DNA from 3 places in the Streptomyces sp. NPDC090022 genome. Region 3 is predicted to be linked to each of the others. Evidence: riboswitches for the same ligand, from Rfam matches in the RefSeq annotation. Region 3 holds a riboswitch; each other region holds the start of a gene.
What was found. A riboswitch is a leader RNA that binds a small molecule or an ion and turns the genes downstream of it on or off. The one in region 3 is predicted to bind cyclic di-AMP.
Positions count from the first base shown of each region.

Region 1: linked by a shared signal. The riboswitch ahead of ACIPXB_RS29290 (peptidoglycan DD-metalloendopeptidase family protein) and the one ahead of ACIPXB_RS20810 (transglycosylase family protein) in region 3 are both predicted to bind cyclic di-AMP.
Region 2: linked by a shared signal. The riboswitch ahead of ACIPXB_RS18835 (M23 family metallopeptidase) and the one ahead of ACIPXB_RS20810 (transglycosylase family protein) in region 3 are both predicted to bind cyclic di-AMP.

Region 1 is NZ_JBIVFN010000022.1:89,971-100,252, forward strand. It holds gene ACIPXB_RS29280 (MBL fold metallo-hydrolase) at 1-793, opposite strand, end outside; gene ACIPXB_RS29285 (SGNH/GDSL hydrolase family protein) at 943-1,740, opposite strand; gene ACIPXB_RS29290 (peptidoglycan DD-metalloendopeptidase family protein) at 1,935-2,909, opposite strand; cyclic di-AMP (ydaO/yuaA leader) riboswitch at 2,912-3,111, opposite strand; gene ACIPXB_RS29295 (tyrosine-protein phosphatase) at 3,391-4,197, shown strand; gene ACIPXB_RS29300 (aspartate aminotransferase family protein) at 4,275-5,681, opposite strand; gene hpnH (adenosyl-hopene transferase HpnH) at 5,678-6,709, opposite strand; gene ACIPXB_RS29310 (1-hydroxy-2-methyl-2-butenyl 4-diphosphate reductase) at 6,715-7,467, opposite strand; gene shc (squalene--hopene cyclase) at 7,467-9,653, opposite strand; gene ACIPXB_RS29320 (polyprenyl synthetase family protein) at 9,780-10,282, opposite strand, start outside.
Region 2 is NZ_JBIVFN010000009.1:132,078-142,359, forward strand. It holds gene ACIPXB_RS18820 (GNAT family N-acetyltransferase) at 1-533, opposite strand, end outside; gene ACIPXB_RS18825 (HPr family phosphocarrier protein) at 718-999, shown strand; gene ACIPXB_RS18830 (GntR family transcriptional regulator) at 1,213-1,878, opposite strand; gene ACIPXB_RS18835 (M23 family metallopeptidase) at 2,113-2,916, opposite strand; cyclic di-AMP (ydaO/yuaA leader) riboswitch at 2,930-3,088, opposite strand; gene ACIPXB_RS18840 (M16 family metallopeptidase) at 3,308-4,690, opposite strand; gene ACIPXB_RS18845 (M16 family metallopeptidase) at 4,711-6,060, opposite strand; gene ACIPXB_RS18850 (DNA topoisomerase (ATP-hydrolyzing) subunit A) at 6,263-8,719, shown strand; gene ACIPXB_RS18855 (restriction endonuclease) at 8,833-10,282, shown strand, end outside.
Region 3 is NZ_JBIVFN010000011.1:89,391-99,672, forward strand. It holds gene ACIPXB_RS20775 (ABC transporter permease) at 1-214, shown strand, start outside; gene ACIPXB_RS20780 (class I SAM-dependent methyltransferase) at 326-1,693, opposite strand; gene ACIPXB_RS20785 (NAD(P)/FAD-dependent oxidoreductase) at 1,821-3,206, opposite strand; gene ACIPXB_RS20790 (exopolyphosphatase) at 3,587-4,528, opposite strand; gene ACIPXB_RS20795 (DUF501 domain-containing protein) at 4,525-5,076, opposite strand; gene ACIPXB_RS20800 (septum formation initiator family protein) at 5,130-5,618, opposite strand; gene eno (phosphopyruvate hydratase) at 5,744-7,030, opposite strand; gene ACIPXB_RS20810 (transglycosylase family protein) at 7,316-8,038, opposite strand; cyclic di-AMP (ydaO/yuaA leader) riboswitch at 8,042-8,214, opposite strand; gene ACIPXB_RS20815 (transglycosylase family protein) at 8,490-9,533, opposite strand; gene ACIPXB_RS20820 (cytochrome P450) at 9,667-10,282, opposite strand, start outside.

The DNA.
Region 1 (10,282 bases), on a different contig from region 3:
GCGCGGCCCCGATGTCCTGGAAGCCGGGGAAGTAGCCGGTGTCACCGCTGTGGAAGATGCGGTGCTCGTCGCCCTCGACCACCCAGGACGCCCACAGGGTGTGCTGCTGGTTGCGCAGGCCGCGGCCGCAGAAGTGGCGTGCCGGGGTCGCGGTCAGGGCCAGCCCGTTGATCTTGGTGGATTCGTTCCAGTCCAGTTCGCGCAGCCGGTCGGCCGACACCCCCCACCGCTCCAGGTGCGCGCCGACGCCCAGCGGCACCGCGAAGACGGTGTCCGTACCGGCCAGCGCCTTGATCGTCGGCAGGTCCAGGTGGTCGTAGTGGTCGTGGGAGATCACCACCGCGTCCACCGGTCCCAGTGCGGCCAGCGGCACCGGTACGGGGTGCAGTCGCTTGGGGCCGGCGAAGGGGAACGGAGAGCACCGCTCTCCCCACACGGGGTCGAACAGCACGCGCCGCCCGTCGATCTCGGCGAGCACGCTGGAGTGCCCCATCCACGTCAGCCGCAGCCCCGTGACCGGCGGCTTCGCCAGGTCGGCCAGGGTCGTCGGGTGCACCGGAACGCCCGCGGCGGGGCCGCGGCGCTGCCGCTGCTCCTTGTGGAAGTAGATCTTGGCGAACTCCCGCATGGAGCCGGAGGGCCTGGTCCGGGCCCCGACCGGGTTCTGGAAGACGCCGTCGGCGAAGTTCGGCGAGCGGCGGATCCGCTCCATGCGCGCGCCGGACGGATCCGCGCCGAAGGCTTCGGGCCGCAGGTCGCGCAGCCGAGGACGCAAGGGACGGGAGCCGGTCAAGGCGCCTCCTGGGAGGGGAGTGTGGCGAGGGGATGGGACAGGGGATCCTGCTCTCTTCGACGTTCCCAACGCACACCGGCCCGGAAGGATTCCGCTTCCGGGCCGGAGCCCGGTCCCGGACCGGTCGGCGCCCCGCCCCGCGCACGGCGCTACAGGGGCAGCAGGTCCGGCCGCTTGGCCTCCACGTGGTCCCCGGAGGACTCCCCGCGCAGCCGCCGCCCGATCCACGGCACCAGGTACTCGCGCGCCCACTGGATGTTGTCGCGGGTGACCTCGGCCGATCCGCGCGGCTGCTGCGGCGGCCACGGCTGGTCCGGGTCGGCCGGTACGTCGATCCCGAGCACCTGGGCCGCGCGCAGCGCCACCCGGGTGTGCCCCTCCGGGGAGAGGTGCAGCCGGTCGTCGTCCCAGGCCCGCCGGTCCTGTACGGACTTCAGCGACCAGAGGTCGAGCACCGGGCAGTCGTAGCGGTCGGCGATGGCCCGCACGTGCGCGGAGTACGTCGCGACCTTGCCCCGCAGGTGCTTGAGGACCGGCACCCCGCGGGTGTCGAATCCGGTGGTGATCATGACCTGGCCGACGGCTCGGGTGAGGTCGGCCACGGCCGCCTCGAACCGCTCCGCCACGTCGTCGGGGTCGCTGCCGGGCCGGATGATGTCGTTCCCGCCGGCGCAGAAGGTGACGAGGTCCGGCGCGAGCTCCTTGGCCCGCGGCACCTGCTCGGCCACGATCTGGTCGAGCAGGCGTCCGCGTACGGCGAGGTTCGCGTACCGGAAGTCGTGCTCGTCACGCCGGTCGGCCAGGAGTACGGCGAGCCGGTCGGCCCAGCCGACGTAGATTCCCCCGGGTCCCGGGTCCCCCACACCCTCGGTGAAGCTGTCTCCGATCGCCGCGTACGAGCCGATGGTGTCGATGCTGCCGATGGTCCGTCGTGTCGAGTTGTTCATCGTTGTCGTCGCTGCCACGGGACCACATCCTTCACCTCGAGACGTGACCTACGCCACCGTAGGAAGGGGTTGACGGGCCGTGATCTATACCACCCGGTCAGGGAGGAATAACAAGGCGTGAGGCCAGGACCCCCCTCGGGCCCTGGCCTCACACGTTTCCCGGAGCCGCCCCCGTTGGGCGGCCGCCGCTGCCGTCAGATGCTCACGCCGTGGGAGCGGAGGTAGGCGAGCGGGTCGACGTCCGAGCCGTAGCCCGGGCCGGTGCGGATCTCGAAGTGCAGGTGCGGGCCGGTGGAGTTGCCGGTCGAGCCGGACAGGCCGAGCTGCTGGCCGGCGGTGACGCTCTGGCCGACCGAGACCGACAGCTGCGACAGGTGGGCGTACTGCGAGTAGTGGCCGTCGGCGTGCTTGACGACGACCTCGTTGCCGTACGAGCCGCCCCAGCCGGCGGACACGACGGTGCCCGCGCTGACCGCCTTGACGGAGGTGCCGGAGCGCGCGATGAAGTCGACACCGGTGTGGTAGCCGCTGGACCACATGGCCCCGGAGGCCCGGTAGGCGGTGGAGACGCCGCCGCCGACCGGGGCGACGAAGCCGGCCTTGCCCGGGGCGGCGGCGGTGCCGGAGCCCTGGGCCGGGGTCCGGTCGGCGGAACCGCGCTCGGGGGCGGGCGCGACCGGGGCGGGCCGGGCCGGGGCCGACTCCGGGGCGGACTCGACGGGCGTCGACTCGACCGGGGCCGACTCGACGGGGGCCGACTCGACGGGGGCCGCGCCCCGGTCCCCGAGGGTGAGCTCCAGGCCCGGGTGGATCAGCGACGGGTCGGTGCCGACGGCGTCACGGTTGTCGGCGTACAGCTCCTGCCAGCCGCCGGAGAGGCCGCGGTCCTCGGCGATGCGCGAGAGGCAGTCGCCCTGGACGACGGTGTAGGTGCTGGGGGCCGGCCGGGGCGCCGCGTGCGAGGGGGCGGCCTGGAGGGCGGCCGGCACCTGCGCCGGGAGCTGGGCCGTGACCGGGGCCTGCGGGGCGGCGGCGGGAGCCCCGGCCGCGTTCGCGCCGGTGGCGCCCATCAGCGGCAGCGCGAGGGCCGCACCGCCCGTGCCGGCGGCGACGAAACCGCGGGTCAGGGAGCGGGACTTGGGGCGTCGGTGCTTGCCTTTTCCGGGCATGGCGTTTTCCTCTCCGGCGCCTGCGAGGTGAGCTGTCGGGTTCGGACTGGAGCTGTCCGGCCGTATCACTACGGCTTCACCCCGAGCCATTCGGATATCAAGATCCGATCCGGCGGGCCTACCTGGTTCCCCCGCTCCTGCCACGTACATGAATAGTCGGGTGCGGTGTCCGGATGGTGGCAGGATTCGGCGGTCCATCCGGATCGGTCGTGAACGTAATCCAGCCATGCCGCGCGAAACAAGCCACGAATTCCCCCATGGATTCCCGTTGATGAGAGTCCGCCGGAATTCCGGTCACCCTCCGTCCATTCCGTCGCTTCAACAGCCAGCCACCGCAGGGAATTCGGCCTCCGCGATCAGGCACTCACGGTCACCGTATGATCCTGCTCACGGGGGCGGGAGGCGATCTCCCTTCTCCCCCGGGCACGTTGGGGCCAAGCAGCGCAATTCGGACAACCGCGACGATACGGAGGGGGCACTCATGACCCAGCAGATACCTCGGACCCGGCCCACGGAGCCGGAGCTGACCGGCATACGCAACTTCCGTGACGTGGGCGGGCTGCCGACCACCGACGGGCGGCAGGTCCGTACGGGACGACTGTTCCGAAGCGGACATCTCGCCCATGCCACCGAAACCGACGCAGAATTCCTCGCGTCGCTCGGCCTCCACACCGTCTTCGATTTCCGCAATGCGGCCGACCACGCCCTCGAGGGACCCGATGTGGAACTTCCGGGTGTACGGAATGTGAACATTCCCCTCTCCGACCCGGCGGACGGCAAGGAGTTCTGGAAGATGGTGCGCGACGGCGACCTCGGCCAGCTGCGCGATCTGCTCGGCGAGGGCCGGGCGGCCGACCGGATGACGCGCTCGTACCGCGAGATCATCACCCGGCGCACCGCCGAGCACAGCCGCGTCCTGCACGCCCTCGCCGAGGACAGCGTGCCCGCCCTCATGCACTGCGCGGCCGGCAAGGACCGGGCCGGGCTCTCGGTCGCCGTCACCCTCCTCGCGGTGGGCGTCGAGCGCGAGGCGATCGTGGCGGACTACCTGGAGTCGAACGCCCCGCACCGCCGCTACCGGGTACGCCGTGGCAGCGAGGCGCCCGAGGCGCGCTCGCCCGAGGTGATGGAACTGCTGGCCCCGCTCTTCGACGCCCGCGCCGAGTACCTGACCGAGGCCTTCGACGCCATCGAGGAGACCTGGGGCGGCGTGCCGGCCTACCTGGGCGAGGGCCTCGGGCTCGCCCCCGAGACCCTCGCCCGGCTGCGTGAGAAGCTCCTCGTCTGACGCTCACGCCCGCGCGGGAGGGAGCACCCACGCCCGCGCGGGAGGCGGCGCTCACGCCCGCGCGGGAGGCGGCGCCGTCACCGCTGTGCGGCGGCCTGCTTCACCAGCGTCCGGCCGAAGTCCCACATCAGCGAGCCCCCGCCGTGCGCGTCGTCCATGACCGCCCGGAAGGCGGTCACGAAGCGGTCCACGTCGGCCTCGTCCACGACGAGCGGCGGGATCAGCTTGATGACCTCCAGATGGTCTCCGGAGACCTGGGTCAGGATCCGGTGCCTCTGCAGCAGCGGCACCACGACCATCTGCGCGAACAGCCCCTTGCGGGCCGCCTGGAGCATCGTCCAGCGGCTGCGCAGGCCCAGCGAGGAGGGCCGGCCGAACTCGATGCCGATCATCAGGCCGCGCCCGCGCACCTCGTGCAGCAGCTCGTACTCCGGCACGAGCGCCGCGAGCCGCCCGCGCAAGGAGTCGCCCACCTCCCGGGCGCGGGCGACGAGCGACTCGTTCTCCATCACCGACAGCACCGCGAGTCCGGCCGCCATCGCCTGTGCGTTGGAGCCGAAACTCGCCGAGTGGACCAGCACCCGGTCCATGGACGAGTAGACCTTCTTGAAGATCCAGTCCTTGCCCAGGGTCGCGCCCACGGGGACGTAGCCGCCGGAGAGCGCCTTGGCCACGCACACCAGATCCGGCTCCACGCCCGGTTCGTTCTGGTAGGCGTAGAAATCCCCGGTACGCCCCAGCCCGGTCTGCACCTCGTCGGCGATGAGCAGGGCCTTGTGCCGGTGCAGCAGGTCCTGCGCCGCGTGCAGGAAGCCCGGCGGGGCCGCGTGCACGCCCTTGCCCTGGACGGGCTCCACCACGAAGGCCGCCACGTCGCCGCGCCGCAGCTCGCGCTCCAGCGCCGCCAGATCGCCGAGCGCGATCCGGGTGTCGGGCAGCAGCGGGGCGAAGCCGTCACGGAAGCCGCCCTCGCCGTTGACGGAGAGGGCGCCGGTGGTCAGCCCGTGGAAGGCGTGGTCGCAGTAGAGGACCCTGGGCCGGCCGGTGGCGCAGCGGGCGAACTTCAGGGCGGTCTCGACGGCCTCGGTGCCGCTGTTGCCGAAGAACACCCGGTCCAGGTGCGGGCTGTACGACAGCAGCCGCTCGGCCAGCAGCCCGGGCAGGGGCTGGCAGTCGAAGCGGGTGAGGTCGGCGAGCTGGGCGTCCAGGACGTCGTGGAGGGCCTTGCGCACGACGGGGTGGTGCCGGCCCAGGCCCATCACGCCGAACCCGGCGAGCATGTCGAGGTAGTCGTGGCCCTCGGCGTCGTAGAAGTGGGCGCCCTCGGCCCGCTCGTAGACCTTGTCGAAGCCGATGGTGTGCAGCATGCGGGGCAGTTGGTGGTTGAGGTGCCGGGCGTGCAGCTCGTAGCGCTCCGCGCCCCGCTCGGCCAGCAGCGCGCCGAGATCGAATTCCTTGCCGGCACCCGCGCCCGGCCCGGTCATGCCGAGGTGTCCCGGTTCCCCGAGACCGTCTCGCGGGCTGCCCGCAGGGATTCCTTCAGGGATCCCATGGTGGCCAGGACGGCCGTGGGCTCGTAGCCGCAGTGCGCCATGCAGTTGGCGCAGCGCGGGTCCTTTCCGCGGCCGTACTTGCTCCAGTCGGTGTCCTCGATGAGTTCCCGGTACGTCGGGACGTATCCGTCGCTCATGAGATAGCAGGGCCGCTGCCAGCCGAAGAGGGAGTAATTCGGAATGGCCCAGGCGGTGCAGGGGAAATCCGCCTTTCCTTCGAGGAAGTCGAGGAAGAGCGGTGAGTGGTTGAGCCGCCAGCGCCGCCGGTTGCCGCCCGCGAAGGCCTTGCGGAAGAGTTCACGGGTCTGTTCGACACCGAGGAAGTGTTCCTGGTCGGGCGCCTTTTCGTACGCGTACGCCGGCGAGATCATCATTTCGTCGACCTTGAGGTCGTCGTTGAGGTAGTTGAGGACCTCGATGACGGTCTGCGCGGTGTCGGTGTTGAAGAAGGTGGAGTTGGTGGTGACGCGGAAGCCGCGCCGCTTGGCCTCCTTGATGGCCGCCACCGCCTCGTCGAAGACGCCCTCCTTGGCCACGGACTCGTCGTGGCGTTCGCGCAGGCCGTCGATGTGCACGGCGAAGGCGAAGTACGGGGAGGGGGTGAAGTCCTCGATCCTCTTGCGGAGCAGCAGGGCGTTGGTGCACAGGAAGACGTACTTGCGCCGGGCCACCAACTGCCGCACGATCTCGTGGATCTGCGGGTGCATCAGGGGCTCGCCGCCCGCGATGGACACCATCGGGGCGCCGGACTCCAGGACCGCACCCACCGCCTGGGCGACCGGCATGCGCTGCTTGAGGACCCCGGCGGGGTGCTGGATCTTCCCGCATCCCTCGCACTTGAGATTGCAGGCGTAGAGCGGTTCGAGCTCCACGATGAGGGGGAACTTCTCGCGCCTCCGGAGCTTCTGTTCGAAGAGATAGGTCCCGACCCTGATGGACTGTCGCAGCGGCATGGCCATCTGGCTCACCTCCTGGGGAGCGGCAAAGAACGGTGCCAGTCATAAAAAGCGGGCAGTACGGCACGCAGTACGCGGAAGGCCGATATTCCACCGCGCACCGTGCCGATACGGACGAGCTCATGCTCCGGAGCGTCCACGATCACCCGGACGGCCGCAACCGGACGCCCGCCCGGCGGCGCGCCGGGGCCGTACAGCGCGCTGCGGAGGGTCGCGGCCGACTCCATGTCGACGGCAATGGCCCCGGTCGCCCGCAGTTCGGCGCGCTCGGCGCCGCGGACGACGTGGTCGGAGCCGGTCAGGACACCGGTGTGGACGGTCCGCCCGGGGGCGACCCGCGCCAGCGCCCCGGCGAGGGTCGCGCTGCCGGCGCAGGTGACGGTGCCCAGCGGGTCGCGGGTCTCCTCGGCGACCACCAGGTCGCCGGGGTGCATGCCGGGGACGAGCCCGGCGCAGAAGCCGGTGGCGACCACGGCGGCCCCGCGCAGCGCGGGTTCGGCGAGGGCCCGGGCCACGGACCGTTCGGCCGCGCGCGGCCCCATGCCGGTGCGTACGACGGTGACGCGCGGGTGGGTTCCGGCGGCCCGTTCGCCGCTGCGCAGGGCGAGGCGTTCGATGCCGAGGGCGCAGGCGACGAGCAGCGGCGGCGCGGCCACGTCGGCGCGGGAACCGGCGGGCGCGGCGGCTCGGTCCGGCGGGCCCGCCGGCGCGGCGTCCGCACCGGGCCCGGAGGGCGGGTGCCCGCCCCGGCGGAAGGCCATCAGCCCTCGCTCCCCTCGCCGGCCGGCCGCCGCGCGGGTACGCCGCCGGCCGCCCCCGCCGCGCCGCCGGCGCCCGGCCCGCCGCCCCTCCCCACCGCGGCGCCGGTTCCCACCACGCCGTCCGTCCCCACGGCAGTGCCCGTCCCCACCGAAACGCTCGTCCGCGCCGCGCCTGCGGTGAAGGGTTCGCCGCACAGGTAGCGGCCCAGTGCGGTCAGCGGGAACACCTGCCGGTACAGGTGGTAGTTGATGGAGAAGTCCCAGGGGAAGCCGGTACCGGTGAAGTACGGCTCGTCCCAGGAGCCGTCGGCCGCCTGCGTGTCCACCAGGTACGCGATCCCGCGCTCGACCGCCTTGCCCTCCCGCTCCCCCGCCGCCAGCAGGGCCATCAGCGCCCACGCCGTCTGCGAGGCCGTCGACGCGCCCTTCCCGGCCCACCCCGGATCCTGGTAGGAGCGCTGGTCCTCGCCCCAGCCGCCGTCGGTGTTCTGCACGGACTCCAGCCACGCGACGGCGCGCCGGATCGCGGGATGGGACGGCGCGATACCCGCGGCCGTCAGGGCCGGGACCACCGAGCCCGTCCCGTACACGTAGTTGGTGCCCCAGCGGCCGAACCAGGAGCCGTTCGCCTCCTGTTCGGCCAGCAGCCAGGCGATGCCCCGGCGGGCGCGCGGGTCGCAGGCCCGGCCCTCGACGGCGAGCATCTCCACGACGTGCGCGGTGACATCGGCCGACGGCGGGTCGATGACCTCGCCGAAGTCGCAGAACGGCAGCCGGTTGGGGAAGGAGCTGGTGTTGTCCGCGTCGAACGCGCCCCACGCACCGTTGCGCGACTGCATGCCGAGGCTCCACGCGACCCCCCGGGCCACGGCCGCCTCGACCTTGCCCGGCTCCGGGTGCCGGATGCGGCGCAGCGCGAGGACGACCTCGGCGGTGTCGTCGATGTCAGGGTAGTTGTCGTTGTGGAACTCGAACGCCCAGCCGCCGGGGGCCAGTCCGGGCCGGCGCACGGACCAGTCGCCGGGCCGGTCGATCTCCTCGCCGAGCATCCAGTCGGCGGCCCTGACCAGGGCGGGATGGTCGGCGGGCAGCCCGGCGTCGGCGAGCGCGATCGCGGCCAGGCAGGTGTCCCAGACCGGGGACTGGCAGGCCTCGATCATGCGGGCACCGTCCTCGCGCCACACGGCGAACCGGTCCAGCGACTCCAGGCCGGCCCGCATGACCGGGTGGCGCAGGTCGTAGCCGAGCAGGTGCAGGGCGATCACCGAGTACACGGCGGGCGGCTGGATGCCGCCCCAGCAGCCGTCGTTCTCCTGCCGTTCGACGATCCAGCGGGCCGCGCTGCGCATGGCGGCCTCGCGCAGCCGGCGCGGGGCGAAGCGGTGGTAGACGTGCAGCGCCCGGTCCATGCGCTGGAAGGCGCCTTCCCACGTGCCCAGCGGAGCCAGCGGCCGGGCGGGGTGGGGCGTGCGGGCATCGGTGTGGAGCTCGTCCAGTGCGAACGGCGCCGGGCGCACCGGGCGTTTGGCGGAGACGACCGTCAGCGGCACGATGGTCTGGCGCGCCCAGCACCCGAAGTCGTAGATGTTCAGCGGCACCCAGGGGGGCAGGAAGACCAGTTCGGGCGGGAGTTGGGGCAGGTGGTCCCAGCTCCACCAGCCGAACAGGGCCAGCCAGATCCGGGTGAAGACGCGGGACGCCGCGATCCCGCCGTGCGCCCGCACCCAGGCCGAGGCCCGCACCATGTGCGGGGCGTCCGGGGCGTCCCCGGCCAGGCGCAGGGCGACGTACGCCTCGATGGTGGCGGACAGGTCGGGCGGTCCGCCGTGGAAGGTGGCCCAGGTGCCGTCCTCGCCCTGCTCGCCCCGGATGAACAGGGCGGCGGCGCGGGTGGTGGGCTCGTCCCGGATCCCGAGGAACTGCCGCAGCAGCAGGTCCTCGGCGTCCATGGTGACGTTGGTCTCCAGGTCGCCCTTCCACCACCCCTCGGGGTCCTGGCGGGCGAGGAGGTGTTCCACGGCGCGGGCGGTGGCCGCGTGCACGGCCCCGTGACCGGGCCCGTCCCCCGCGGCGGGCCGGGCCCGTGGCCGTGGCCGTGCGGTGTCGGTGGTGGTGGTGGTGGTGTCTCCGGCGGATGCGGAGCCCGGACCTGCCGTCCCGGCTCCGTCGTCGGTCGTCGCAGTCATGGCTTCCCCTTCGTACAGTTGCGTCCGCTGCTGTGCTGGGGTCTGCCGTCGGCCGGTGCGCGCCTGGTTCAGGCGGGGGCACCGGCCGGCGACTTGCGCGTCATATCCGCTGCTGCGTGGTGGCGGTCACCTCTTGCGTACGACGACGAAGTCGGCGAGGTCCACCAGGGCCTCCCGTACGCGCTGCGGCATGGCGACGTCGTCCAGGGCCCGGATGGCGACCGCGTGCTGGCGGCGGGCCTCGTCGGCGGTCCAGCGGCGGCCGCCGGCCTGCTCGATGAGGGCGGCGCGGTGGGCGAACTCCTCCTCGGAGAAGTTCTCGAAGTCGCTGCTCTTGGCGTCGGCGGCGAGCAGCTCGGCGAGCTCCTCGGAGGCCGGGCCGCCGGCGGCCAGCGCGGCGACGACCGGCAGGGACTTCTTGCGCTGGCGCAGGTCGCTCCAGGTCTGCTTGCCGGTGGCCTCCGGGTCGCCCCAGATGCCCAGCAGGTCGTCGATCGCCTGGAAGGCGAGGCCGAGGTGGTAGCCGTACTCCTCCAGCTTGTCGGCGGTCCGGTCGTCGGCGCCGCCGAGGACCGCGCCGATGGAGACCGCGCAGGCGAGCAGCGCGCCCGTCTTGTTGCCCTCCATCT
Region 2 (10,282 bases), on a different contig from region 3:
TGGACCGCGCCGTCCTCGAAGCTGCGCCGCTGCTCGTAGCCGACGTCCTTGAAGACTTTGATCATCTTGGTGTTGGCGGGGAGCACCTCGGCGGCGAAGCGGCGGATGCCGCGCTCGCGGGCGACCGCGCCGATGTGTTCGAGGAGGGCGGAGGCGACACCGCGGCCCTGGTGGGCGTCCTGGACGAGGAAGGCGACCTCGGCCTCGTCGGCGGGCGCGGTGGCGGGGCGGCCGTCGGCGCCGATCCGGTCGTAGCGGACGGTGGCGATGAACTCGCCGCCGACGGTGGCGGCGAGGCCGACGCGGTCGACGTAGTCGTGGTGCGTGAAGCGGTGTACGTCGCGGTCCGACAGCCGGGGGTAGGGGGCGAAGAACCGGTAGTACTTGGACTCGTCGGAGACCTGCTCGTAGAAGCTGACCAGGCGGCCCGCGTCCTCGGGCGTGATGGGGCGGATACGGGCGGTGCCGCCGTCGCGCAGCACGACGTCCGCTTCCCAGTGGGCCGGGTACGAGGGGTCCGACGCGGTGGTCATGGGGCACACCCTAAGGCCGGACGGGCCGGATCTGCTCCCGCGCGGCGCGTACGACAAAGAGGAAGAAACGGGTGCAAGCTGGGGAAGGCCGAAGGCGGGACGTCCGGGCCGAAGGCCGGTCGGAGCATTCCGGGCGCCGTGAGAGACTGGTCTAGACAACCGCTGAAACCTGAAGGGCATCACCATGGCAGAGCGCCGCGTCAACGTCGGCTGGGCCGAGGGCCTGCACGCTCGTCCCGCCTCGATCTTCGTCCGTGCGGCCACGGCTTCCGGCGTCCCGGTGACCATCGCGAAGGCGGACGGCAACCCGGTCAACGCCGGTTCCATGCTCGCGGTGCTGGGCCTGGGCGCCCAGGGCGGCGAGGAGATCGTCCTGGCTTCGGACGCCGAGGGCGCGGAGATCGCGCTCGACCGCCTCGCGAAGCTGGTCGCCGAGGGTCTCGAGGAGCTCCCCGAGACCGTCTGACCCTTCGGGTTCGGCCCGCGTACGTGTGCGGCGGAGCCGCGGCGCCCGGAATGCCGGTGCCGCGGCTCCGCCGTTTCGCTTTCCCGGCCCGGCCGGCTTTCTCCCGGCTTTCTCCGGGCGCGCAGGAATTCCTGCGAATTCGCGCGGGCACGTAGGCGTATATCGACCCCGGCTGCGGCGGCCTCGATATCCGTCCTTTGTATACGTCCTTTGTTAAAGGCGGCCGCTCGCCGTGTTGACGGGATGTTGCGGAGTCCTCACACGCAGCCGGTGGGCCGCGGCCGCCCGGTCCGCGTGCAGGGCGGTCAGCGCCCGCGCCCGCTCGGCGTCGCCGCGGGCCACCGCGTCCACGATCGCACCGTGCTCCGCCCAGGACTCCGCGGGCCGCGCGGACGGCTCCACGGCGTACATCCAGGCGACCTTGTGGCGCAGCTGGGTCAGCAGGGCGATGAGCCCGGGGCTGCCGGAGGCCTGGACGAGCGTCTCGTGGAACCAGCCGCCCAGGGACCGCAGATCCTCCCCCTGGCCGCGCCTGGCCCGCTCCTGGCCGAGCCGGACCAGCCCGCGCAGCACCTTGAGGTGGGCCTCGGTGCGCCGCCGGGCGGCGCGGGAGGCCGCCAGCGGCTCCAGCAGCATCCGGACCTCCAGGAAGTCCGCCGCCTCCTGCTCGGTCGGCTCCGCGACACAGGCGCCGGCGTGCCGCCGGGTGGTGACGAAACCCTCGGACTGAAGGGTGCGCAGCGCCTCGCGGACCGGGACGCGGGAGACGCCGTACCGGCGGGCGAGCAGGTCCTCGGTGAGTCTGCCGCCGGGCTCGAATACACCGGAGACGATGTCGTCACGGATTGCGGTGCAGACCGCGTGCGCGGGAATACGCAATGCCGGACCTCCGCCCTGAGCCAACGTCATGACTGCGACTCTATGACAATGCGCCGCAGTTTCCGAGTGCGGAAGGAAAGTACGGCGCAATACGCGACGGAAATCGGAAAAGCGCGGCGGCGGGCCGGCCCCCGCGCCGGGGTGGCACGGCGCACGCGGCGCACGCAACGCGAAGACCCCGGCTCGGGGAGCCGGGGTCTTCGGGGAAACGATGGGCCGTGCGCGGCCGCAGGGTCAGACGCGGACGCCGTGCGAGCGCAGGTAGGCGACCGGGTCGATGTCCGAGCCGTAGCTGGCGCCGGTACGGGCCTCGAAGTGCAGGTGGGCGCCACTGGAGTTGCCCGTGTTGCCCGACAGGCCGATCTGCTGGCCCGGGGTGACCTGCTGGCCGGCCGAGACGCTCAGCGAGGACAGGTGGGCGTACTGGGTGTAGGTGCCGTCGTTGTGCTTGATGACGACGTTGTTGCCGTAGGCGCCGCCCCAGCCGGCCTCGACAATCACGCCCGCGCCGACCGCACGCACGGAGGTGCCGGAGGCCGCGTGGAAGTCGATGCCGGTGTGGCTGCCGGAGGACCACATGCCGCCGCCGGCCCCGTAGCTGGTGCTGACGTAGGAGTCGTCGAGCGGCGAGACGAAGGTGTTGAGGCGCTTGCGCTCCTCCTCGCGCTCCGCGCGCTCCTTGGCCTCGCGCTCGGCCTTCGCCTTGGCCTCGGCCAGGCGCTTGGCCTCGGCGGCCTTCTGCTTCGCGTCGGCCTCGGCCTGCGCCTTGGCGGCGGCGACCTCGGCGGCGTGCTGCTGGGAAGCGGCCTGGGTCTCGATGTCGCCCGCGAGCTCGTCCGCGACGACCACGTTGTTCAGGCCGGTGTCCTGCGGGACGGAGGAGTTGTTGTCCGCGGCGAAGGCCGGGGCGGCCAGCGTGCCGACGACACCCGTCGTGGCGAGGGCGGCGATCCCGGCGATGCCTGCGGTCTTGCGGCTCAGACGGCTGCCACCACGGTGCTTGCCGGTGGCACGGCTGGTGCTGCTGCCAAACGCCATGAAAAGGCTGATCCTTTCCTTCCTTCTCGCCTACCGGGTTAGCTGACGGGTTCGGAGCAGGAAGGTCTCCTACGGGCCCCCTCTGGCGAGGCGGTCCGATTCACCCCAGGGACTGATGTGGGTCCCCGGCTCCCCAGGCTCGCGCCTGACGGGGACTCGGCGATCGCTGCCCGGTGCCGCGGGTGCGGCGGACACAACTGACGGACAGCAAGCCCGACGCTAGGCGGATCATCAGCCGATCGCCAAACAGACGAGCGCTTTTGTTGCGTACGCCACACCGCATACGAGCAACCTCGCCACCAACCGGACATTGAGCACACAAGGGGCCCCGGCGGACAACCCGCCGGGGCCCCTTGGTGATACGGCGTCAGCCGCCGCGTCGGATGCCGCGTCAGTTGGTGACGACGGTGACCTCACCGATGCCGAGCGCGCGCACCGGCTCCTCGATCTGCGAGGCGTCCCCCACCAGGACCGTCACCAGCCGGTCCGCCGGGAAGGCGCTGACCACCGCGGAGGTCGCCTCCACGGTGCCGGTCTCGGCCAGCCGGGCGTACAACTGCGCCTGGTAGTCGTCGGGGAGCTGCTGCTCGACCTGGTCGGCGAGGGTGGCGGCGACCGAGGCGGCCGTCTCGAACTTCAGCGGGGCCACGCCCACCAGGTTCTGCACCGCCACGTCCCGCTCGGCGTCGGTCAGGCCGCCCTCCGCGAGGGTGCGCAGCACCTTCCACAGGTCGTCCAGCGCCGGGCCGGTGTTGGGGGTGTCCACGGAGCCGCTGATGGCCAGCATGGACGCGCCCGTGGCGCCGCCGGGCGAGGACGGCGCGGTGGAGCGCAGCACCTGGCCGAAGGAGCGCACGCCGTAGGTGTAGCCCTTCTCCTCGCGCAGCACCTTGTCCAGGCGCGAGGTGAGCGTGCCGCCCAGGCAGTACGTGCCGAGCAGCTGGGCCGCCCAGACGCGGTCGTGCCGGTCCGGCCCGATCCGGCCGATCAGCAGCTGCGTCTGGACCGCGCCGGGGCGGTCCACGATGACCACGCGGCCGGTGTCGTCGGCGGAGATCTGCGGGACCGGGCGGGCGGCGGCGGTGCCGCCGGTCCAGCCGCCCAGGGTGTCGGCGAGGACGGCGTCCAGGTCGGTGCCGGCGTAGTCGCCCACGATGACGGCGGTGGTCGTGGCGGGGCGGACGTGGGCCTCGTAGAAGGCGCGGACGGCCGCGGCGTCGATCCGGGCGACGGTCTCCTCGGTGCCCTGGCGCGGGCGGGACATCCGCAGGGCGGCCGGGAAGAGCTCCTTGGAGAGCTGCTTGGCGGCGCGGCGCTGCGGGTTGGCCAGCTCGTGCGGGATCTCGTCGAGGCGGTTGCGCACCAGGCGGTCCACCTCGCTGTCGGCGAAGGCGGGCGCGCGCAGCGCCTCGGCGAGCAGGCCGAGCGCCTTGGGCAGCCGGGAGGCCGGGACCTCCAGGGAGACCCGGACGCCCGGGTGGTCGGCGTGCGCGTCGAGGGTGGCGCCGCAGCGCTCCAGCTCGGCGGCGAACTCCTCGGCGGAGTGCTTGTCGGTGCCCTCGGACAGCGCGCGGGCCATGATCGTGGCCACGCCGTCCAGGCCCTCGGGCTCGGCGTCCAGCGGGGCGTCGAGGATGATCTCGACGGCCACCACCTGCTGGCCGGGCCGGTGGCAGCGCAGCACGGTCAGGCCGTTGTCCAGCGCGCCGCGCTCGGGCGCGGGGAAGGCCCACGGCCTGGCCTCGCCGGCGGCGGGCTGCGGGTGGAAGGTCATCGTCACTGCGGGCTCGGCGGTCACTGCTGCGCCCCCTCGTTCTCGTCGTTCTCGTCGGCCGCGGCGTCCTCGGCCGCCAGCGGCTCGTACACCAGCACCGCGCGGTTGTCGGGGCGCAGCCGGGCGGCGGCCACGGCCTGCACCTCCTCGGCGGTGATGTCCAGGACCCGCTGGACGGCGGTCAGCGCCAGCTGCGGGTCGCCGAACAGCACCGCGAACCGGCACAGTTCGTCGGCGCGGCCGGCCACCGTGCTCAGCCGGTCCAGCCACTCGCGCTCCAGCTGCGCCTGGGCGCGCTCCATCTCCTCGGCCGTCGGGCCCTCGGCGGCGAACCGCGCGAGCTCCTCGTCCACGGCCGCCTCGATGGCGGGCACCTCGACGCCGCCGGAGGTCTTCACGTCCAGCCAGCCCAGGGAGGGCGCGCCGGCCAGCCGCAGCATGCCGAAGCCCGCCGCGACGGCGCTCTGGTCGCGCCGGACCAGCCGGTTGTGCAGGCGGGAGGACTCGCCGCCGCCCAGGATGGTCAGCGCCACGTCCGCCGCGTCGCACTCGCGGGTGCCGTCGTGCGGCAGCCGGTAGGCGGCCATCAGCGCGCGGGCCGGGACCTCTTCGACGATCTCGTGGCGCAGCTGCTCGCCGATGATGTCGGGAAGCGTCCCGTCGCGCGGCGGCTGCTTGCCGTCGTGGGAGGGGATCGTGCCGAAGTACTTCTCGATCCAGGCCAGCGTCTGCTCGGGATCGATGTCGCCGACGACCGACAGCACCGCGTTGTTCGGCGCGTAGTACGTACGGAAGAAGGCGCGCGCGTCCTCCAGGGAGGCGGCGTCCAGGTCGGCCATCGAGCCGATCGGCGTGTGGTGGTACGGGTGGCCCTCGGGGTAGGCCAGGGCCGTCAGGCGCTCGAAGGCCGTGCCGTAGGGCACGTTGTCGTAGCGCTGGCGGCGCTCGTTCTTGACGACGTCGCGCTGGTTCTCCATGGACTCGTCGTCCAGGGCGGCCAGCAGCGAGCCCATCCGGTCCGCCTCCAGCCACAGCGCGAGCTCCAGCTGGTGGGCGGGCATGGTCTCGAAGTAGTTGGTGCGCTCGAAGCTGGTGGTGCCGTTGAGGGAGCCGCCGGCGCCCTGGACCAGCTCGAAGTGACCGTTGCCCGGTACGCTCGCCGAGCCCTGGAACATCAGGTGCTCGAAGAGGTGAGCCAGACCCGTGCGTCCCTTGACTTCGTGGCGCGAGCCGACGTCGTACCAGAGGCAGACCGCCGCGACCGGGGTCAGGTGGTCCTCGGAGAGCACCACGCGCAGGCCGTTGGCCAGCCGGTGCTCGGTCGCTGTCAGGCCGCCGGAGCCGGCCTGAGCTGTGGCCGTGTGACCCATGGGCATGTGGTCCCTTCGATCGATCGCGATGCAGAGATTTCTGTCAGACCTGTCACTGTATGCAAGCGCGTCGGCCGCCGGAGAAGTTCCCGGGTCACTCCCCCCCCGGGGGGCTGTCCCGGGTCGGGGTCGGCGCTGTCAGTGCCTCGGGCCACAATGGTCCGCGTCAGACCCCCATCTTGGTTTAAGGAGCCGCGCAGCGATGGCCCGCCGCAGCACGAAGACCCCGCCGCCGGAGGATTTCGAGGAGAAGATCCTCGACATCGACGTCGTCGACGAAATGCAGGGCTCCTTCCTCGAGTACGCGTACTCGGTGATCTACTCCCGTGCCCTGCCGGACGCCCGGGACGGCATGAAGCCGGTGCACCGCCGGATCGTGTACCAGATGAACGAGATGGGGCTGCGCCCCGACCGCGGGTACGTGAAGTGCGCGCGCGTCGTCGGCGAGGTCATGGGCAAGCTGCACCCGCACGGTGACGCGTCGATCTACGACGCGCTCGTGCGCATGGCCCAGCCCTTCTCGATGCGCCTGCCGCTGGTCGACGGCCACGGCAACTTCGGCTCGCTCGGCAACGACGACCCGCCGGCCGCCATGCGCTACACCGAGTGCCGGATGGCGGACGCCACCTCGCTGATGACGGAGTCGATCGACGAGGACACCGTCGACTTCACCCCGAACTACGACGGCCAGGAGCGCGAGCCGGTCGCGCTGCCGGCGGCGTATCCGAACCTGCTGGTCAACGGCGCGTCCGGGATCGCGGTCGGCATGGCCACCAACATGCCCCCGCACAACCTGGGCGAGGTCATCGCGGCCGCCCGGCACCTGATCCGGCACCCGAACGCGGACCTGGAGGCGCTGATGCGCTTCGTCCCGGGTCCGGACCTGCCGACCGGCGGCCGCATCGTGGGCCTGTCGGGGATCAAGGACGCGTACGAGTCCGGCCGCGGCACCTTCAAGATCCGCGCGACGGCGACGGTGGAGGACGTCACCGCGCGCCGCAAGGGCCTGGTCGTCACCGAGCTGCCCTTCACGGTGGGCCCCGAGAAGGTCATCGCGAAGATCAAGGACCTGGTCGGCTCGAAGAAGCTCCAGGGCATCGCGGACGTCAAGGACCTCACCGACCGCTCGCACGGCCTGCGCCTGGTCATCGAGATCAAGAACGGCTTCCACCCGGAGGCCGTGCTGGAGCAGCTGTACAAGCTGACGCCGATGGAGGAGTCCTTCGGCATCAACAACGTGGCGCTGGTCGACGGCCAGCCGCTCACGCTGGGCCTGAAGGAGCTGCTGGAGGTCTACCTCGACCACCGCTTCGAGGTCGTCCGGCGGCGCAGCGAGTTCCGCCGCGGCAAGCGCCGGGACCGGCTGCACCTGGTCGAGGGCCTGCTGGTGGCGCTCGTCGACATCGACGAGGTCATCCGTCTGATCCGCTCCAGCGACAACTCGGCGCAGGCCAAGGAGCGCCTGATCGAGCACTTCTCGCTGAGCGAGGTCCAGACCCAGTACATCCTGGACACCCCGCTGCGCCGGCTCACGAAGTTCGACCGGATCGAGCTGGAGTCCGAGCGCGACCGCCTGACCGGCGAGATCGACGAGCTGACGGGCATCCTGGAGTCGGACAACGAGCTGCGCAAGCTGGTCAGCTCCGAACTGGCGGCGGTGGCGAAGAAGTTCGGCACGGAGCGGCGTACGGTGCTGCTGGAGTCGGCGGGCGCGAGCCTGGCCGCCGTCCCGCTGGAGGTCGCCGACGACCCGTGCCGGGTGCTGCTGTCCTCGACCGGCCTGCTGGCGCGTACGGTGACGGCCGAGCCGCTGCCCGCGGGCGACGGGCGGCGCGCCAAGCACGACGTGATCGTCTCGCAGGTCGCCGCGACCGCGCGGGCGGACGTCGGTGTGGTCACCTCGGCCGGCCGGCTGCTGCGCCTGTCGGTGATCGACCTGCCGCAGCTGCCGGACACGCACGCCGCGCCGAACCTGGCGGGCGGCGCCCAGATCACCGAGTTCCTCTCCGCCCTGGAGCCGGACGAGAAGGTGATCTGCCTGACCTCGCTGGACGAGACGACCTCGCAGGGCCTGGCGCTGGGCACCGAGCAGGGCGTGGTCAAGCGGGTCGTGCCGGACTACCCGGCCAACAAGGAGGAGCTGGAGGTCATCACCCTCAAGGAGGGCGACCGGATCGTCGGCGCGGTCGAGCTGCGCACGGGCGAGGAGGACCTGGTCTTCCTCACGGACGACGCCCAGCTGCTGCGCTACCCGGCGGGCCAGGTCCGTCCGCAGGGCCGCCCGGCGGGCGGTATGGCGGGCATCAAGCTCTCCGAGGGCGCCAAGGTGATCCACTTCTCGGCCGTCGACCCGGCCGCGGAGGCGTACGTCTTCAGCGTCGCCGGTTCGCACGGCACCCTGGACGACTCGGTGGCCACCGCCAAGCTCACCCCGTTCGACCAGTACCCGCGCAAGGGCCGCGCCACCGGTGGCGTGCGCTGCCAGCGCTTCCTCAAGGGCGAGGACCTGCTCACCTTCGCGTGGGCCGGCGCCGCGCCCGTCCGCGCGGCCACGGCGAACGGCACCCCGGTGGAGCTGCCGGAGCCGGACCCGCGCCGCGACGGCTCGGGCACGGCCCTGCCGGTGGCGGTCGCGGTGATCGCGGGCGCCCCGCTGTAGGCGGTCGCACGACGCGGAGAAAGGCGTTCGGGTGGTACGCCCATTGGGGGACGTACCACCTGAATGCCCACTAGTGTTTTCCCCGTGGACGCGGTGGGGGGAGAACGCAGCTGATGAGTCGTCGAGCGGGCAGCGGACTGATCGGGAACTGGGCGGAGGCGCAGCGCCGCCAGCAGCAGACGCAGGTGATCCAGCAGCGGGAGGCGGACCGCCGGCAGCGGGCCTACGAACGGGAGGCGAACCGCAGCCACCGGCAGTACCGCGAGGCCGAGGCCCAGCGCCGCACCGCGCAGCTCGACGCCGAGGTCGCCGCCCTCAAGGGCCTGCTGGTCGCCGGCTGCCGCACCCCGGCGTTCCGGATATCCGCCCTGGCCCGGCCCGAGCAGCTGGAACCCTTCAGCCCCGGCGCGCTGGCCCACCCCGTACCCATGCCCCGCATCGAGGAGTTCCAGCAGAGCAGCGGCTGGACCCTCGGCTCGCAGCACCGGGCGCAGGCGGAGCGCGAGGCGCACGCCCGCTACACGCAGGCGTGGCAGGCCGCGAGCGCGGCCGAGGCACAGCGCCAGCGGCACCTGGCCGACTACCGGCAGCAGTACGACCGGTGGGCGGCGGAGCAGCTCTCCGGGGTGCGGGCGCACAACAGCGGACTCGCCGAGCTGGCGACGGCACTGCGCGCCGGGGACGCGGAGGCGGCGGTGGAGTACTTCTCGGCCGCCCTGTACGCCTCCACGGCCTGGCCCGAGACGCTGCCGCGCCAGGTGGGCGCGGCGTACGACCCGGCCGCGCGCCAGCTGGTGCTGGACTGGGAGCTCCCCGGGTACGCGGTGGTCCCGGAGGCCAAGGCGGTGCAGTACCTGCCGAGCACGGACCAGGACAAGGTGAAGCCGCGCCCGGTGACGGAGCGCCGCTCGCTGTACCGGGACCTGCTGGCGCAGGTGATGCTGCTGGTGGTGCGCGAGCTGTTCGCGGCGGACGAGTTCGGTGTCCTGGACTCGGTCGTGGTCAACGGTTTCGTGGACTGCCACGATCCGGTGACCGGGCAGGAGGCGCGGTTCGTGCTGGCCACGGTGCCGGCGGCGCGCGGCGCCTTCGCGGGGATGCGGCTGGAGCAGGTCAGCGCGGTGGACTGCCTGGTCGAGGGGCTGCGCGGGCAGCTGTCCGCGCGGCCCGACCAGCTGACGCCGGTACGTCCCGGGCGGCGGCCCGACGAGGTCGGCGGCGGGGTCGTCCGCCACGGCGGGCACGCGGACGGCGCGGAGGACGAGCCGGACCTGTTCGCCATGGACCCGATCGATTTCGAGCACCTGGTCGCGGACCTCTTCCGGGCGATGGGCATGGAGGCGGTGACCACGCAGCGGTCGGGCGACGGCGGCGTGGACATCGAGGCCCGTGACCCGGCCCCGCTGCGGGGCGGGCGGATCGTGGTGCAGGTCAAGCGCTACCGCAGCCGGCTCAACCCCGACGTGGTCCGCGAGCTGTACGGCACGGTCCAGGCCACGGGGGCGAACAAGGGCGTGCTGGTCACCACCGCCTCCTTCGGCCAGGGGTCCTACGACTTCGCCG
Region 3 (10,282 bases):
CGGCGCGGTGCTCGGCATCGGGCTCGGCACCTTCCTCGCCTGGGCGCTGGGCCGCACCTTCAAGGCCAGCATCCCGGACTACGAGCTGGTGATCCCGTTCGACCGGATCGGCGTCTTCCTGCTGCTGGCCGGCGTGGTCGGCGTCCTGGCCGCCATGTGGCCGGCGCGCAGCGCGGCGAGGCTGAACATGCTGACCGCGATCAAGACCGAGTAGCGGCGGAGCCGGGCCCCCGGCCCGGCCCCGGGGACGCCGAAGGCCCCGCGACCTCCGAGGTCGCGGGGCCTTCGGCGTCCGGGCGGGCCGTGCGTCCGGGCGGGCGGTGCGTCAGGGCGCCGGCCAGTGGCGGGTGCGCAGGGGCAGGCCCGACGCCCCGGGGGCGGTGGCCCGTACCGCCAGGACCTGGTTGACGCCCAGCCGGTTGCGCTCGAAGCCGAGGGCCGAGGCGGCCATGTACAGCTGCCAGACCCGCGCCCGCCCCGGGGAGGTCAGGCGCACCGCCCGCTCCCAGTCGGCCTCCAGGCGGGCCACCCAGGCCCGCAGGGTCAGCGCGTAGTGCTCGCGCAGGGCCTCGACGTCGCGGACCTCGAAGCCGGCCCGCTCCAGCTCGCCGACCGTGCTGCCGAGCGGGGACAGCTCCCCGTCGGGGAAGACGTAGCGGTCGATGAACTCGTCCACGTGGTACGCCGATTCGTCGGCCTCGGGGCGACGCGCGATCTGGTGGTTCAGCAGCCGTCCGCCCGGCCGCAGCAGGGCGTAGAGGGTGCGGGCGTAGGCGCGGTAGCCGGCGGAGCCGACGTGTTCGGCCATGCCGATGGAGGAAATGGCGTCGTACGGCCCGTCCTTGACGTCCCGGTAGTCCTGGACGCGGATCTCGATCCGGTCCGCCAGGCCCTCCTCCGCAACCCGCTTGCGGGCGTACGCGGCCTGCTCCCCGGAGAGGGTGATGCCGGTGACCCGGGCGCCGTACTCGCGGGCCGCGTGCAGCGCCATGGAGCCCCAGCCGCACCCGACGTCCAGCAGCCGCGCGCCGGCGCCGAGGTCCAGCTTGCGGCAGACCAGGTCGAGTTTGGCGTGCTGGGCCTCCTCCAGGGTGCCGCCGGGCTGCCAGTAGGCGCACGAGTACACCATCGAGGGGCCGAGGACGAGCTCGTAGAAGGCGTTGCCGACGTCGTAGTGGTGGCTGACGGCCTGTTTGTCGCGGCCCCGGCTGTGGAGGGTCCCCGAACGCCGTACCGCCTCCTCCGGCGGCGGCGCGGGCGCGGGCAGCGGCCGGGCCAGGGCCACCAGGTCGCGTACGGCGGCCCGCGCGCCGGGGTCGCGCAGCAGGCCCACGGGCGTGGCGCCGCCGGGGGCGGGGTGCGGGACGGAGCCGCCGGGGCTCCCGGGGTTCCCGGGGCCGCCGGGACCCGCCGGGGCGGGCCGCCCGCGCTCCCACAGCACGCCCGCGACCCGGTCCAGCAGCTCGTACAGGTCGCCCTCGACGCTCAGTTCGCCCGCGACCCAGGCCCGGGCCAGGCCCAGCTCGCCGGGCTTCCACAGGATCCGGCGCAGCGCGCGGCGGTGGTGGAAGACCAGGACCGGGCCGCCGGGCGGGCCCGCCTCGCTGCCGTCCCAGGCGCGGACGCGGACGGGCAGCACGGACCCCAGCAGGGTCTCGGCAAGAGCGGCCAGCCGCGGCGCGGCGTCGGTCATGGCGCACACCTCCAGATTGGCTCCGACGCATGCGTCTACCCAACTCGCGCCCCGGGTACGCCGAAGGGGCCGCCCGCACCACGGATGGCGGGCGGCCCCTTCGGGGACGTGCTGGGTCAGGCGGGCGTCAGGACGCCTTGGCCTTCTCGGCCGGGGCAGCGGCGGCGGCCGGGGCCGGCGCCGGCTTGGCGGCCTCGTAGAACTCCTCGCGCGGCGTCTCCAGCGCGCCGAGGGAGACCACCTCGCGCTTGAGGAACATGCCGAGGGTCCAGTCGGCGAACACGCGGACCTTGCGGTTCCAGGTCGGCATGGCCATGCCGTGGTAGCCACGGTGCATGTACCAGGCGAGCCGGCCCTTGAGCTTGATCTTCATCTTGCCCATGACGATCATCGCGACGCCCTTGTGGAGGCCGAGGCCCGCCACCGCACCCTTGTTGTGGTGCTCGTACTCGCCCTGCGGGAAGCCCCGCATGCCCGAGATGACGTTGTCGCCGAGGACCTTGGCCTGGCGCAGCGCGTGCTGGGCGTTCGGCGGGCACCAGGCGTTCTCGACGCCGGCCTTGCGCAGCGCGACGTCCGGGACCTGGGCGTTGTCGCCCGCGGCCCAGATGTAGTCGGTGCCCTTGACCTGGAGGGTGGGCTCGCAGTCGACGTGGCCGCGCGGGCCCAGCGGCAGGCCGTAGCGGGCCAGCGCCGGGTTGGGCTTGACGCCCGCGGTCCACACGATGGTGTTGGAGTCGACCTCGAGGCCGTTCTTCAGCACCACGTGGCCGTCCACGCAGGAGTCCATGGAGGTGTTGAGGTAGATCTCGATGCCGCGGGACTCGAGGTGCTCCTTGCCCCAGGTGCCGAGCTTGGGCCCGACCTCGGGGAGGATCTTGTCGGCGGCGTCCACCAGGATGAAGCGCATGTCCTCGCGCTTGATCGTGGTGTAGTACTTCGCGGCGTCGCGGGCCATGTCCTCGACCTCGCCGATCGTCTCGGCGCCGGCGAAGCCGCCGCCGACGAAGACGAAGGTGAGGGCCTTGCGGCGGACGTTCTCGTCCGTCGTGGACTCGGCCTTGTCGAGCTGCTCGAGTACGTGGTTGCGCAGGCCGATGCCCTCTTCGACACCCTTCATGCCGATGCCCTGCTCGGCGAGGCCGGGGATCGGGAAGGTGCGGGAGATGGCGCCGAGCGCGATCACCAGGTAGTCGAAGGGCAGCTCGTACGCCTCGCCGACGAGCGGCGTGACGACGGCGACCTTGCGGTCCTGGTCGATGGTGGTGACCCGGCCGGTGAGAACCTCAGCCTTGGGCAGCACGCGTCGCAGCGGGACGACGACGTGCCGAGGCGAGATACTGCCTGCGGCCACTTCGGGGAGGAAGGGCTGGTAGGTCATGTACGAACGCGGGTCGACGACCGTGACGGTCGCCTCGCCGTAGCGCATCTTCTTCATGATGCGCTTGGCTGCGTACAGGCCTACGTACCCACCTCCTACTACGAGGATCCTGGGACGCTCCGTGGTGCTCATGGAACGAGTATCCAGCACTCGATGGGGCGTCGCTCGTGAGGGTCTTCACAAGCAGCGGGGAGGCCTCTGTTACACTGCGCGACCCACGTGACCCAGGTCATGACCCGCAACGGGAACCATGGGGTACCCGGGGACGTTGTTCACCCGTCCTGAACTGGCCTCCAGGCCCTCGGGAGGACTGGACCACCGCCTTCGTGGATACCTCCGACGCGGATCCAGTGGTGTCCACTCTTCGCACGAACGCGGGCATGAAAGAGGCCTGCGGGCCTCGGAAGGGGCTCGAACCACCCATTCCTTGGCCCAACAGGCCTCTTTTCCTTGTGAAGAACTTCACGAAGTTCGTCCGGAGAGCCGCCCCGGCGACCCCCGCCAGGCCCCCGTCAGACGGCGGACCAGGCGATTCCGTCCAGGATGTCGTGCTCCGAGACCACCACTTCCGAGGCCCCGGTGCGCTCCATGACCGCCAGCAGGACGAGGGCTCCGGCGCCGATCACGTCGACCCGGCCGGGGTGCATGACACCGAGCTCGGCGCGCTGGGCGTGGGTCTCGGTGAGCATCCGGGCGCTGATCTCGCGGACCGCCTCGTAGGGGATCCGCGCGTGGTGGATCGCCTCGGAGTCGTACGCGTCCAGTCCCAGCGCGATCCCGGCGACCGTCGTCACCGAGCCGGCCAGGCCCACCAGGGTGCGTGCCTGCTCCAGCGGGACCCTCTCGGCGGCCCGGTCCAGGGCGGCCTCGATGTCGGCCCGTATGGCGGCGACCTGCGCCTCGGTCGGCGGGTCGGTGATCACACCGTCCACGACCAGGTGGCGCTCGGTCATCCGGACGCAGCCCACGTCGACCGAGCGGGCCGCCCGTACGTGGGTGTCGCCGACCACGAACTCCGTCGAGCCGCCGCCGATGTCCACCACCAGGAAGGGGCGGTCCAGGTCGGCGCGGCCGGCCAGGGACTTGGTGGCGCCGGTGAAGGAGAACTCGGCCTCGTCGTCACCGGAGATCACCTCGGGCTCCACGCCCAGGATGTCCAGAACGCCCCGGACGAAGACGTCGCGGTTCTCGGCGTCGCGCGAGGCCGAGGTGGCCACGAAGCGGACCTTCTCGGCGCCCAGCTCCTTGATCACGGCGGCGTACTCGCGGCAGGCCGCGAACGTGCGCTCCAGGGCCTCCGGGGCCAGCCGGCCCGTCCGGTCCACGCCCTGGCCGAGCCGGACCACGGTCATCCGGCGGTCCAGGTCGGTCTGCTCGCCCGTCGCGGGGTCGCAGTCGGCGACCAGCAGGCGGATGGAGTTCGTACCGCAGTCGACGGCGGCGACCCGGGTCACGCGGACTCCCCCGGCAGCTCGTCCTTCTTCTCCCCGCACGGGGTGACGCACGGGCCCTTGGCCCACCACTCGGGCAGCATCGCGAGCGCCTCGTCACCGAAGGGGTTGACCCCCGGGCCCGCGGCCAGCGAGTGGCCGACCAGCACGTGCAGGCACTTGACGCGGTCGGGCATGCCGCCCGCGCTCGGGAAGCCCTGGAGCACCTCGATCGCGTCGCGGCGCCGGATGTAGTCCTCGTGCGCCTTCTGGTACGCGGCGGCCAGCTCGGGGTCCTCGGCGAGGCGGGCCTGCATCTCCTTCATGACCCCGTTGGCCTCCAGCGTGCCGATCGCGGAGGCGGCGCGCGGGCAGGTCAGGTAGTAGAGGGTCGGGAAGGGGGTGCCGTCGGGCAGCCGCGGCGCGGTCTCGACGACGTCCGGCTGGCCGCAGGGACAGCGGTGCGCGATGGCGCGCAGCCCGCGCGGCGGGCGGCCGAGCTGCTGCTCGAACGCCTCGATGTCGGCGTCGGTCGGCTCGGTCCGTTCGGTCTGGGGCGGGGGCGTCTGCATGCCTGGAGGAAGTCTCTTCGTTCGCGGTTCGGTGGTCGGATGGGGTGGGTGGCTCAGCGGCCGCCGCGGTCGGGGCGGTCGGCCTTGTCGACGCCGTCCCAGACGTTGGAGTACCAGGGGCGGTCCGCCGCGTCCTTTCCGGTACGGCGCTTCTCCTCGGCCTCGGCGTCCGGGTCGATCACGGTGTAGCCGATCTCCCCGGGCCGGACGTAGTGCAGGTGCTTGCGCGCCTGCTGCTCCACGTAGGCCGGGTCCTGCCAGCGGGCCTTCTCGTCGCGCAGCTCCTCGAGGCGCTGGCGCGCCTCGTCGGCGGTCCGCTGCTGCTCCGCGATCTCCGAGCGCTGGGAGACGTACTGGCGCATCGGATACGCGAGGGCGACGACCAGCGTACAGAGCACGAGCACGAGCAGGGCGGCGCGGCCGGTGAGGCGGCTGCGGCGGACCTGACGGCGCGACTGCGAGCGGTAGACGTGGGCCGCGGTCCGCTCGCCGAGCTGCTTGAGCCTGGTCGCGGTGGAGAACCGATCCCGGTTCCCGGCCATGGCTGTCGCCTCCCCTGGTAAGCGCGTACGTCCCCGCACACGGTACGGGACCGGGTGCGGGGACGTACGGAGGCGCTGAAGGTGTCAGCCCATCAGGCGCGGGGCGCCGGGCTGCCCGACGGGTGTCAGCCCTTGAAGCGGGGGAACGCGCTGCGGCCCGCGTACACCGCGGCGTCGTCGAGGATCTCCTCGATGCGCAGCAGCTGGTTGTACTTGGCGACGCGGTCCGAGCGGGCCGGGGCGCCGGTCTTGATCTGGCCGCAGTTCACGGCGACGGCGAGGTCGGCGATGGTGACGTCCTCGGTCTCGCCGGAGCGGTGCGACATCATGCACTTGAAGCCGTTGCGCTGGGCCATCTCGACGGCGTCGAGGGTCTCGGTCAGCGAACCGATCTGATTCACCTTGACGAGCAGGGCGTTCGCGGAGCCCTCCTCGATACCGCGGGCCAGACGCTCGGGGTTGGTGACGAAGAGGTCGTCGCCGACGATCTGGACGCGGGCGCCGAGCTTGTCGGTGATGACCTTCCAGCCGGCCCAGTCGTCCTCGAACAGCGGGTCCTCGATGGAGACCAGCGGGTAGGCGTCGACGAGGCCCTCGTAGTACTCGGTCATCTCGGCGGCCGAGCGGGACTGGCCCTCGAACTCGTACTTGCCGTCCTTGTAGAACTCGGACGCGGCGACGTCGAGCGCGAGCGCGATGTCCTTGCCCGGGATGTAGCCGGCCTGCTTGATGGCCTCGACGATGAGGTCGAGCGCGGCGCGGTTGGACTCCAGGTTCGGGGCGAAGCCGCCCTCGTCGCCCAGACCGGTGGACAGGCCCTTGGTGTGCAGGACCTTCTTGAGGGTGTGGTAGACCTCCGCACCCCAGCGCAGGGCCTCGGAGAAGGACTCCGCGCCGATCGGCGCGATCATGAACTCCTGGATGTCGACGTTGGAGTCGGCGTGCGACCCACCGTTGAGGATGTTCATCATCGGAACGGGCAGCAGGTGCGCGTTCGGGCCGCCGAGGTAGCGGAAGAGCGGGAGGTCCGAGGCCTCGGACGCGGCGTGCGCGACGGCCAGGGAGACGCCGAGGATGGCGTTGGCGCCGAGGGAGCCCTTGTTGTCGGTGGCGTCCAGGTCGAACATGGCCTGGTCGATCAGGCGCTGCTCGGTGGCGTCGTAGCCGACGAGCTCCGGGCCGATCTGCTCGATGACCGCGAGGACGGCCTTCTCGACGCCCTTGCCCATGTAGCGGTTCGGGTCGCCGTCGCGGAGCTCAATGGCCTCGAAGGCACCGGTGGAGGCGCCGGACGGAACGGCAGCACGGCCGGTGCTGCCGTCGTCGAGGCCCACCTCGACCTCGACCGTGGGGTTGCCTCGGGAGTCCAGGATTTCCCGGGCTACGACGACGTCGATGGACGGCACGAGCATCTCCTTCTGGGATGTGACGCTGGGTGTGCGGGGGCGGGGGCCGTGGGACGGCCCTGCCGCACTAGAGCCTAACCGGATCCGGGCAGTCGGCCTGCCGACCGCCCGCCCCCTGGGACGAAAAAGGGTCCGAATACCCGTGTTCCGTCATATAAGACCCATGATCAACAGGCGTTCCGTCCGGAAAGACGCCGCCGCCCGGCGCGTGAGGGGAGACGCGCCGGGCGGCGGGGAGGTACGCGTGTGGCGAACGTTTCGCGGTCAGGACCGCGAGTGTTGCGCCGTGGTTCAGCCGATCTTCAGCTTCTGGCCGGGGAAGATCAGGTCCGCGTCCTTGACGATGTCCTTGTTCAGCTCGAACAGCTGCTGCCAGCCGCCCTTGACGCCGTGGGCCTCGGCGATGGTGCTGAGGGTGTCGCCGGCCTTGACCTCGTAGGAGCCGTTGCCGGTCAGCGGGGCCGGGGCGGGCTTGGAGACCGGCGCCGGGGTGGCCGCGCGCTCGGAGCGGGTGACGGGGGCCTCGGAGCGCGGGGTCTCCTTCTTCGGCGCCGCGGCCTTCGTCTCCGTCTTCTTGGTCTCGGTCTTCTTGGTCTCGGTCTTCGGCTTGGCCGGCGTCTGGGTGCCGCCGCCGTTGTAGGCCGCGTTGGTCAGGCCCTTGCCGCAGTGCGGCCAGGCGCCCTTGCCCTGGCCCTTGAGGACCTTCTCGGCGATGGCTATCTGCTGCGCCTTGGTGGCCTGGTTGGCCTGCGGGGCGTACGCCTTGCCGCCGAAGCCGGCCCAGGTGGAGGCGGAGAACTGCAGACCGCCGTAGTAGCCGTTGCCGGTGTTGATGGACCAGTTGCCGCCGGACTCGCACGCGGCGACGGCGTCCCACTGCGAGGCGGTGGCGGCGTTCGCGGTGCCCGCGGCCATCAGCGGGGCGGCGATCGCGGCACCGGTGACACCGGCGAGCGTGACGATGCGGGTCGCCTTGGAGGCGCGGCGGTGCTTGCCCTTGCCGGAAAGCAGCATGGAACTTCTCCTCACCGACGCCTGCGAGGTGAGCTGTCGGGTTCGGGCGAGTGAGTTGCCCGGCCGCGCGACCTAGCGCGCGGCTTAACCCCTAGCCGTTCCCGTGACCATCTCTCAATGGCCGGTCCCGGCACCTACCTTGGGTCCCCCGCTCCTGCCTTCGGCGCTTGACGCGACGACTGTTCCCTCCGTCCGCCGGCAGGATTCGGCGATGCGGTCGAAGGGGCCCGCGGTGGCGAGCGATTCAGAAGGTAGACAGGTCTCCGCCCGATGTTCAACGAGCGCATTCGCCGGAAACCGCCCCTACTTGCACTCCTGAAAGGGATGTTTGCGCAGGTGAGGGGCGGGTTTGCGGCATTCCACAAACGAGACACGCCAGTTGACCGGAAGAGACGCATGTCTCACTTACACGAAACGGACATTGGGGCGTTTCCACCCGCCTGAAGTGCCCCTATTTCGGGGTTACGTCCAGATTCTGTCCGGGCTTGATCAGGTCCGCGTCCTTGCCGATGACCTGCTCATTGGCCTCGTAAAGGGCGTTCCAGCCGCCCTTGAGGCCGTTGGCGTCCGCGATGTCCGTCAGGTTGTCACCCGGCTTCACCGTGTACGTCGGTTCCGGGGCGGGTCCGGGGGCGGCCGGACTCTCGGCGGCCGGGGCGCCGCGGTGGCGTCCGGTGCCCTCGGCGGAGTCCGGCGTCGGGGTGTTGCCCGGCGCGGTCGTACCGCCCGCCGGAGCGGTGGGGTCGACCGGGGTGCCCGGGACGGTGGGGGCGGCCGGGACCGTCGGGGCGGCCGGGTCGGTGGAGGCGCCGGGGGTGCCCGGGGTCCCGGGGGTACCCGGCGTGGCGGGGGCGCCCGGGGTGGCGGGCGGCGTCACCGGAGGCAGCACCGAGGGCGTCGAGGTCACGTCCGGGGCGGGCATGACGGGCAGTCCGGGCATTCCGGGCGCCGTGGGCAGCAGCGGCTCGTTGATCGGCGGGGTGGTCGCCGGGACCGAGGGGCCGGCCGAGTGGCCGGGGATCTGCGGGGTGTCGCCGGATCCCTCGGAGGGGCGCAGCGGGGCCGGGTCGACCGGGCGGGGGGCGCCGGGCACGCCGGGGTCCACATCGGCGGCCGGGCCGTGCTGGACCAGGCCCGCCTTCTCCGCGCACACCGGCCACGCCTGGGGGCCCTGGGAGGCCAGCACCTGCTCGGCGATGGCTATCTGCTGGGAGCGGCTGGCGAGGTCGGGGCGCTCGGCGTAGGCCAGCCCGCCCGCGTTCTTCCACTGCTCCTGCGTGAACTGCAGGCCGCCGTACGCGTCGCTGCCGAAGTTGGCGCTCCACGTGCCGCCGCTCTCGCACTCGGCGACCTTGTCCCACGTGGTGGCCTCCGCGGCGGTCGCGTTGGTGGCCGCCAGCAGCGGCAGGGCGAGCGCGGAGCCCGCGACTCCGGCGGTGACGACGATTGCGGGAGCCTGACGGGGGCGCCGGTGACGGCCGTTCCCGGAACGCATGAGGGTGGACCTTTCGCGTGACGGCAAAACACACCCGGTGAGGGGTGACGTGGAACCTAGCGCTCCTCGAACGCTTGTCACAAGTCGATGCAGCGCAGATCACGTGAAGGTCACAGTCGTGACGCCGGGTCAGTTAATTGCGGGGAGTGAAGCGGACCGGAAGCGTGCGCAGGCCACGCATGATGAGCCCGCCGCGCCAGCGCAGCTCCGAGGGGTCCACGGCGAGCTCGAGATCCGGCAGACGCGTCAGCAAAGTCGCCAGCGCCGTCTGCCCCTCCAGCCGGGCCAGCGGCGCGCCCAGGCAGTAGTGGATGCCGTGGCCGTATCCGAGGTGCTGGTTGTCGGTGCGCGCGAGGTCCAGGGTGTCGGGCGCGGCGAAGCGCTCCGGGTCCCGGTCGGCGGCCGCGAGCACGACCAGGACCGGGTCGCCGGCCGCGATGTCCTGGCCGCCGAGGGTCAGCGGGCGGGTGGCGAACCGCCAGGTGGCCAGCTCCACCGGGCCGTCGTAGCGCAGCAGCTCCTCGACCCCGGTGGCGAGCAGCTCGCTCTCCCCGGCGGCGAGGGAGGCCTGGAGGCGGGCGCGCTCGCCGGGGTTCATGAAGAGGGAGTGGACGCCGTTGCCGATGAGGTTCACGGTCGTCTCGAACCCGGCGAAGAGGAGGATGAAGGCCATGGCGGCGGCCTCGTTCTCCGTCAGGTGCTCGCCGTGGTCGCTCGCCCGGATCAGACCGGACATCAGGTCATCACCC